2 linked regions of the Roseiconus lacunae genome follow. Each later gene encodes a partner of the first gene's protein in a complex. Links are inferred from orthologs where the notes say so. Each region holds a gene or a part of one and is shown in the gene's direction. Other genes may lie near its edges.

Region 1 (4,510 bases):
GGACACATCACAAGGATTACGCTTCGCGGCGTGGTTTGTTGGGATTGGTCAGCAAGCGTCGTCGCTTGTTGGACTACGTCCGTGGTGAGGACCCGCAGCGGTACCTCGATATCATCGGAAAGCTGGGCATCCGAAAGTAGCCCAGCCATCGGCCGCCAATCGGCATGACACGGCTTCGGCCGGTGGTCGCCATGGCGGTGGCCAACAAAGATTCTTTTCGCGATCTTTTCTATTCATGCGGACCCGGCGGTTACATTGACCATCGCCGGGCGGGGTTCGCGCAGGTATTGTCGCCTGCCACTGCACTGGCTGATTTTGCGGTTGACCACCGACCCCGAAGGAGCAGCTTCCGGTTGGTCTATCTGTGGCGTTCTTTTCCACAGGGTTGTTTGCGGCCAGTGCCGCCTTCGGCCATTCGAAGTCCAGTCCGGATATGTCTTTGTGCTCGAGTTTCTCGGATCGCTCGGGTGCTTCGGTCTGAAGCTAGATTCCCACCTCTGATCAATCCCAATGATCGGCCGTCGTTGTTGACTTTGCCGTGGGAGCCTTCAGTGTTCTGTGAATCTGGGAAGTTGTTGTTGTGATCCGAAATTATTTCTGACTTTGTTCAGCCGGCCGGCAATGGGGCCGGGAAGGCTTGCAAGGTCGTTGTTGTTGAGTGTTGTTGTTAAGGAAAGAAAAGTGACTGTCAATAAAATTCGCGTTGAGAAGAAGATCGGCAGCCAAGTCCTGTCGTTCGAGACCGGGCAACTGGCTAAGCAAGCGTCCGGATCGGTTCTCGTGCAGTACGGCGAAACAGTCGTATTGGTTGCCGCAACGAGCAGTTCGCCACGGCCCGGGATCGACTTTTTCCCGTTGACCTGCGATTACCGTGAGCGTTTTGCCGCGGCCGGTAAATTCCCCGGCGGTTTTTTGAAGCGTGAAGGACGTCCGTCGACCAAAGAGATCTTGAGCTCGCGTTTGATCGACCGACCGATTCGTCCCCTGTGGCCGGAAGGCTTCATGGACGAAGTTCAAGTTCAAGCCATGGTCGTCGCGAGCGATCAAGAGAATGACGGCGACGTGTTGGCCATGAATGGTGCCGCCGCCGCGCTGTCGGTTAGTTCGTTGCCCTTCCTGGGCCCGGTCGCATCGGTGCGTGTCGGAAAGGTCAACGGCGAACTGGTGGCCTTCCCAACCAATTCGGAACTTGAAGAAAGCGAATTGGACATGATTGTCAGCGGCTCGAAAGAGCAAGTCGCGATGATCGAGGGTTTTGCCAATGAGATGCCCGAAGATCAAATGATGGAAGCGATTCAGTTCGCTCATGGTGTGATCCGTGACATCATCGATCTGCAGCAGGAGCTGGTCGATCAGGTCAAGCCGCAAAAGGACGAGTACGTTGCTCCCGAAGACGACGGATTGCTCGAGAAATTGCGTTCGGCGTACTACGACGCCTTCAAGACCGCGATGCAAACATCCGGTAAGCATGATCGCGCCGCCGCGTGCTCGGAACTGCGTGACAAAGCAATTGCCGAGATGATTCCGGATCCGGAAGCCGAAGGCGCGATCTGCGTCAAACGCTTCAAGTCGGTCTGGCATGATCTGGAAGGAATCGTCGCCCGTGACCTGATTGTTTCGGGGACCCGCCCCGACGGTCGCGATACGACCAGCTTACGTCACATCCACTGTGAAACCGACGTCCTGCCTCGCGTTCACGGTTCGGCAATTTTCCAGCGTGGCGAAACCCAAGCGTTGATCACCGTCACGCTTGGCACCGCCCGCGACGAACAACGCGTCGACGGTTTGCATGACGAGTTCAGCAAAAAGTTCATGCTCGATTACAACTTTCCACCGTTCTCGGTGGGTGAGTGCCGCCCGATTCGTGGCCCCGGCCGTCGTGAAATCGGTCACGGTTGCCTGGCCGAACGAAGTGTCGCCCCGGTTCTGCCAACCGCCGACGATTTCCCCTACACCGTTCGTGTGATCAGCGACATCACCGAATCGAACGGCAGTAGCTCGATGGCTTCGGTCTGTGGTGCGACCTTGGCCCTGATGGCCTCCGGGGTCCCGATTAGCAACCCCGTCGCAGGGATTTCGGTCGGACTGGTTCGTAAGTCCGAAGATGACTTTGTGTTGTTGACCGACATTTTGGGCTCTGAAGATCACTTCGGTGACATGGACTTCAAAATCGCCGGAACCCAGAACGGGATCACCGGTATTCAGTTGGACTTGAAGGTCACTGGCATCAGCGACGAAATCATTCGTGCGACGCTCAAACAATCGCGTGAAGCCCGCATCGAAATCCTTCGCAAGATGTTGACCACCATCCCACGGCCGCGTCGCGAAATCGCTCCGACCGCACCGCGTTTGTTACGAACTCGAATTTCACCCGATAAGATCGGTGCGTTGATCGGCCCCGGCGGAAAGAACATTCGTGGCATCCAGGAAACGACCGGCTGCGTGATCGAAGTCGAAGACGACGGAACAGTTTTGGTCGCCGGCAACAACAAGGACTCGGCCGCCGAAGCGATGAAGCAAGTCGAAGCCTGCACCGCGACCGTTCAGATCGGAAAGATCTACGACGGAATCGTCAGCAGCATCAAAGACTTCGGTGCCTTCGTTGAGATCCTTCCCGGCCGTGACGGTCTGTGTCACATCAGCGAATTGAGCAGCGGCTACATCAGCAGCATCGACAAGGTCGTTCGCGTCGGTGATGCGATGAAGGTCCTCGTCATCGATGTCGACGAACATGACCGCGTAAAACTCAGCCGTCGCCAGGCGCTCGAAGAGCTTGGCGAGCCCGATGAGATCGCCGCAATGGTCGGTGAAGACGAAGAATCGGGCGATCGCGGTGGAGACGACGGTGACCGTCCTCGACGCCGTGGTGGCAGCGGACGTCGACGCGGCGGCAACGGCGGCGGACGCTCGCGTCGCGACTGATCCGAGATCGCATTGAATGGTTCATCATTAAAACAGCCGGCCGTGGAAACGCAGCCGGCTGTTTTCTTTGGTTGCCGATCGCTGATCGGTGAGATGTGCTCCAGCTATCGTACCCAATTCGACACTGATTTCTTGGGACGCTAAACAGGATCGACGCTAATGGTTTCGGCTCACGGAATACGCTTTGGTGACGAACGAAAGCATGGGCGGATTCCGCGACGCACTGATGCACGAAACTGAACGTTCGGGCATGACAGTTTTAATGACGACTCGCTTGAACAAGTAGCTCTGCGGTTTTCTGCATCACGTCTGGGGCGTTCATTAGAAAGCTGTGCAGTACGGGAACCGTTTGAAAGCTGCTCGCACCGTTGAGTTTGGCTTCTTCGACGCTCACCACAAAGTCGCCATCGCCGGAGGTCAGCGGGTTGCCAATCGGCGGATCGATATCACCGGCGATGATGTGAAACGGAAACGGTGGCGTCGCAAGGTTCGATTCGAATTGTTCCCAGCGAGCCCCCAGTTCGGTGCCGCCTTGGCCGGTGACCCATTCGAATAACTTGGTTTTCCCCAGCCGGCGTGCGATCAAGGCGCCTTGGTTGGGCGGGCCGAGCATGACCATTGATTGGCAGCGGCCGAGGATATTGGTGGGGTCTCCCTCGCGTTGCAGGTCACCGACCAAGTGACGGACGACGATGTTACCCATGCTGTGCCCGACGAAGCTGAACGTCGAGTCGGCCGGAAGGTCTTCGATGATTTCTCGGAGGGCCGCGGCATGTTGTCCGATCGATTGGCGGGTGCTGGCGTAAGAGAAGCGGATGCAGTTCGTCATTCCGGCTTCGGCGAGAACCGGTTCGAGAGTTTTCATGCTGCCGGAGGTCCGCATCAATCCATGAAGCAATACGACGTAGTGTTGTCCGCCGGAGACCTGCGATTTAGGGCTCAGCCGTTCGAGTTCGCTTTCGCATTGGGGGCGACTTCCCCAAGCTCGGCGAATGTTGTCACGATCGAGAAGCCGCCAATGCCCGGTCAATGCGTTTCGTTGAACGCGATAGCCGTCGCGCCAAAGATGGTCGGTCCACAGTTGCGTTCCGCCTGCCGTTTTCAGCGGCAGATTGAAGTTGAACCGTTCGGGCATCGTCCCAGTCTCGGCCTGTCGTTGCTCTGTGTGGTGGCTTTCAGATTGCCTGTGTCCGTTGACCGAATCTCCGGCGGCAACGCGGTTTCGTCCGCACTGAATACTGAGGGTCACGGCAAGGCACAGTAGCATTATCTTTCGCATCAGGCTGGTCAAATCGTACGGAGAATGGAATGAATCGGGCCGCGACAATTGAGACGATCATTTAGTAACGATGACACGTTTGCGTCGACCGGGGCGTTGATTGTCGTGCCTAGGAAAGACAGAGCCTGACGGGTTGTGTTACTTCGTTGAATTGGAAACAAAAAACGTCAGCCCGATTTATTGAACCGGGCTGACGATGTGTTTGGTTAGATTCGCTAGCGTTTATCGCATGTGGGTGCTGCGGCGACTGACCCGTTCGCTTTTGCGACTCATGTAGTGCGTCGCTTCCTCGGCAACCAACACTGTTTC
Region 2 (3,988 bases), 500 kb from region 1 along the record:
AACAATCGCCGCCACTGCGTTTGATTCATCATGCCGAGTGGAAAACCAGACCGCTGCCAACTCTTCCGCAATGACTCAACGACGATTGACGAGTCCAACAGTAGCGGGTCGATCGGCTCTGATTGCCGCGCGAGTCGGTCGAGCCGGTGGACCACCAACGGGGCATGTGAAACGACGACAACGTCGATCCAACGCCCGACCAATATTTCGATGACCTTGCCCCATCCGCGCTGCCCTTCGATCGCTCGGCCGATCGATGGGATCGCCTCAGCAAACGTCCCCGTCATCATGGGCAGTAATTCGTTCCGGATCCAATTCCTTCGGTACTCGGATTGCTGGTTGGATTGATCCTCCCGCCAAGGATAATTTTTCGCCTGAAGAGCTTCCCGGATTAGCGATCTTCGGGTTCCGAGTAGCGGCCGGACGATAACGAAATCTCGGGCATCGTCGGACGAAGCCAGTTCGCGAAACGGGGCGATGCCGGTCAGCCCCGTCGGCCCCGTGCCTCTCATCAAACGGAACAATACCGTTTCGACGTTGTCTTCTAAGTGATGGCCAAGCAGCAGATACCTCGCCCCGCGGCGCCGCATCACGTCGTTGAAGAATCGGTAACGCTCTTGCCTGGCGTGCTGTTCATCAGACCGGCGGCCGCTTCCCAAGCCGGCATCAAACGCGACCCCCAGTTGCCCCGCAAGTTGCTTCACAAAGGCCTGGTCGGCATCGCTCGCCGCCCCTCGAAGCCGATGATTGAAATGTGCAGCGACCACAAAACCTGCGGGTTGATGGTTCGATCGTTGCCTGAGTTCCATGAGGGCCCGCAGCAAAGCGACACTATCCGCCCCGCCGCTACAACCAACAACGATGCCCAGATCGGCGTACCGGGAAGCTGGGAACCGCCCTTCCAGTTGTACCAGAAGCTGCTCCCATTGCTCCGTTGCCAGCGAGCCGCCCGGATCGCTGGGTGTTGTGTCGTTGATTCTTGGCGTTGCATCCGGCATGGAGATGATTGGTGAGGAAAGATGCGAGGCTGGCGGCCGTAGACGATTCTGGGCCCTTTCTTGGATCGATTCTCAGAGAACTTGGATCGGGTTACGACTTTTCGGATGCGTGAAAGGGTAGGGCACTGCCCATTGACGGGCAAAATTTGTTAGGATCTTCATCGTCTACGCGACACGGATCCGTCGCATCAGCGGCCAGTCTACCGCCCTTTTCCACCCGCCGAACACGCCCCATCGCTTTGACCCTCTTGATGGCACTTTTCTTTGAGCCGCCGCTCGCTTCCTCACTGGACGAGAACTTCTTCGTCTATTCCCTCGCCGGTGTCCTGGCCGGCGCGGTTCTGATGATGGGGTACCAGCGTTGGAAATACACCGTTTACAAGATCAAATTAGCGGAGCGAGCCGACGAGATCCTAAACGAAGCCAATCGCCAAGCCGAATCGATGAAATCTCAGATCGTGCTCGAAGCGAAAGAAGAGGCTTTGGAGATCAAGTCCAAGGGCGAAACAGAAATCGCCGACGCTCGCCGCAGCCAACTCGCCCGCGAAGAAAAACTTGACCGCCGCAGCGAGCAGCTCGACGTGCAAGAAGCGGACTTACGAAAACATCAACGTGGGTTGGAAAATGCCCAGCAACGGCTCGACTCGGGTCTCAAGATGCTTTCCAGCAAGCGAGAGGAACTCAACAAGCTCGAAGAGCAACAAAAGCGATTGCTCGAGGCGATCTCCGGACTGACACGCAGTGAAGCGAAGGAAGAATTGCTCAGCGCACTCAAGGAAGAACTTGAGCACGAACGTGGCAAGGTCTTGCTGAAACAGAAAAAGGAAATCAACGAAGCGGCAAAAGAGCAAAGCCGTCAAATGCTGTTGACTGCCATGCAGCGTTATTCGTCAGCGTTCACCGCCGATTCAACCACCAGCACCGTTGATGTCCCGACCGACGACATGAAAGGTCGTATCATCGGTCGCGAAGGACGCAATATTCGCGCCTTTGAAAAGGCAACCGGGATCGACGTGATCATCGACGATACCCCGGGCGTGGTGATCGTCAGTGGTTTTGATCCCGTCCGTCGCGAAATCGCTCGCCGTTCGCTGACCAGCCTGATCGCGGACGGTCGAATCCATCCGTCGAAAATCGAAGAAGTCGTTGAAGAAACGCGTCGCGAGATCAACGAATTGATCATGCAAAAGGGACGCGAAGCGGCCGACGAAGTCAACGTCCCCGGCTTACACGATCGTGTCATTGAATTGTTGGGACGACTCTACTTTCGGACGTCGTACAGCCAAAACGTGTTGCGGCACAGTATCGAAGTGGCATTTCTGTCCGGTATGATCGCCGAAATGTTGGGAATGAATGGCGATGTCGCCCGCCGTTGTGGGCTGTTGCACGACATTGGAAAAGCCGCCGATCACGAACTCGAAGGTGGTCACCCAAAAATCGGTGCCGACATCCTGCGTCGAAACGGCGAATCAGCCGAAGTCGTCCACGCCGCTTTCGGGCATCACGATGAAATTGTGATCGAGCACCCCTACACCGTCATCGTTGCCACTGCCGACGCCTGCAGTGCCTCCCGCCCGGGGGCTCGACGCGAATCGCTCGAACGTTACATCAAACGAATGGAAGAACTCGAAGCGATCGCCCAACGGTTCGATGGCGTCCGGGAAGCCTACGCGATCAGCGCGGGACGCGAACTTCGTGTGATCGTCGACAGCACGTCAACCAACGACGAACAAGCCGCGGTGATCTGCCATGAAATCGCCAAGGCTTTTGAGCGCGAATTGATGTACCCCGGCGAAATAAAGGTCACCGTGCTGCGGGAAAGCTCCTTCACCGAAATCGCGAAATAGCAAGCACCGGACTAATTTCAAAACAGCGTGTAGATGAAGGGAGCCGCCGGCGAGGTTGTTACGAATGCGAGTGCGACCAGAAGCAGCAAGACCACCACAATTGGTAGCAACCACCACTTCTTATTGTAGCGCAAGAACCAGATGAACTCGCGGACCAAGCCCGGGTCACTGGTGTCCGCTTGGGCGTAAAACGTTTGCTCGGCGTCACCGCCGGACGGCTGCTGAGACAGTTCCGTGCTGGTTGTTGTCCGCTCAGCGCCGGACTGACCAGTTCGGTGGCCTGTCTGATCACCGAGTTGCGACTTTTGTTCTCGCTTCGCCATTTTCAAAACATCCGGAAGTAAGACTCACCGTCGTTTAGCTCGCCGCGCTCAACGCTGCTGGTTTGTCGCCAAAAGGTCTCTGCGTCCACACCGCGACGCCGAATCGATCGACCGGACCAGCGAAACCAAATTGCTAGCGGTGTGACTAGCAAATAGTACAGCACAGCCATGGCGATGAAAGTCGCTATCCATCGCAAGGGAAACGTCAACCGCTCGAACGCGTCGATCATCATCGATCGTCGGCTTGGCGCCACGAGATAGACGACACTGAACAGTAGGCCGGTGATAGCAATAAGGATGGCAACGATAGTGCCAACTTTCGTCTGGCCTGCAACGCGATTGACCAACACCGCGAGCACTAGGCTTGAACAGGCCACTCCAATCCCCGACAGGACCGACGGCGGCAACTCGCCACCATCCGGGGACAGAGCACCATCCGGGGACAGAGCACCATCCGGGGACAGAGCACCATCCGGGGACAGAGCACCATCCGGGGACAGAGCAGGGTTGCTTGCTAGCGACTGAGGTTGATTGCGATGACCGGGCATGGGGGACAGACCCTCTCTGTTAGGGCTTCCACTTCCAGAATTCGATTCAGACGGGGACATGATTCAGACGGGGACATAGCACGGTAATTCAGCGGGGGACATAGCACGATTGCGTTGCTAGCGGTAGTTACGGAGACGGGATTCGTTCCTTAATGGCTGAAACGCAGTTTGCCCACTTCTGGTGTTTTACAAGCCAATATTTTGCGAGCAAATTGCGGAGCTGCTGGAATTTCAGGAGGCCGCTGATGAAACCATCCGTCAATGGTCTGCCG

Evidence for each region.
Region 2: pnp (region 1) and rny share a complex: the UniProt entries of both Bacillus subtilis proteins name them as parts of the possible RNA degradosome complex. The link is inferred for Roseiconus lacunae from one-to-one orthologs.

Annotation. Positions count from the first base shown.
Region 1 is NZ_VSZO01000012.1:37,113-41,622, reverse strand. The notes cover bases 298-3,301. They hold pnp (polyribonucleotide nucleotidyltransferase), read left to right. Parts: upstream 298-681; coding sequence 682-2,922; downstream 2,923-3,301. Other genes in these bases: FYC48_RS16485 (esterase/lipase family protein), read right to left, coding at 3,182-3,301. Outside these bases: rpsO (30S ribosomal protein S15), read left to right, coding at 1-140; more of FYC48_RS16485, read right to left, coding at 3,302-4,201; FYC48_RS16480 (DUF11 domain-containing protein), read right to left, coding at 4,424-4,510. UniProt on the Bacillus subtilis protein: Involved in mRNA degradation. Catalyzes the phosphorolysis of single-stranded polyribonucleotides processively in the 3'- to 5'-direction. Necessary for competence development in Bacillus subtilis.
Region 2 is NZ_VSZO01000012.1:541,917-545,904, forward strand. What follows is about bases 671-3,547. They hold rny (ribonuclease Y), read left to right. Parts: upstream 671-1,249; coding sequence 1,250-2,845; downstream 2,846-3,547. Other genes in these bases: tilS (tRNA lysidine(34) synthetase TilS), read right to left, coding at 671-998; FYC48_RS18205 (DUF5989 family protein), read right to left, coding at 2,863-3,168; FYC48_RS27855 (hypothetical protein), read right to left, coding at 3,171-3,547. Outside these bases: more of tilS, read right to left, coding at 1-670; more of FYC48_RS27855, read right to left, coding at 3,548-3,716; FYC48_RS18215 (hypothetical protein), read right to left, coding at 3,866-3,988. UniProt on the Bacillus subtilis protein: Endoribonuclease that initiates mRNA decay. Initiates the decay of all SAM-dependent riboswitches, such as yitJ riboswitch. Involved in processing of the gapA operon mRNA, it cleaves between cggR and gapA.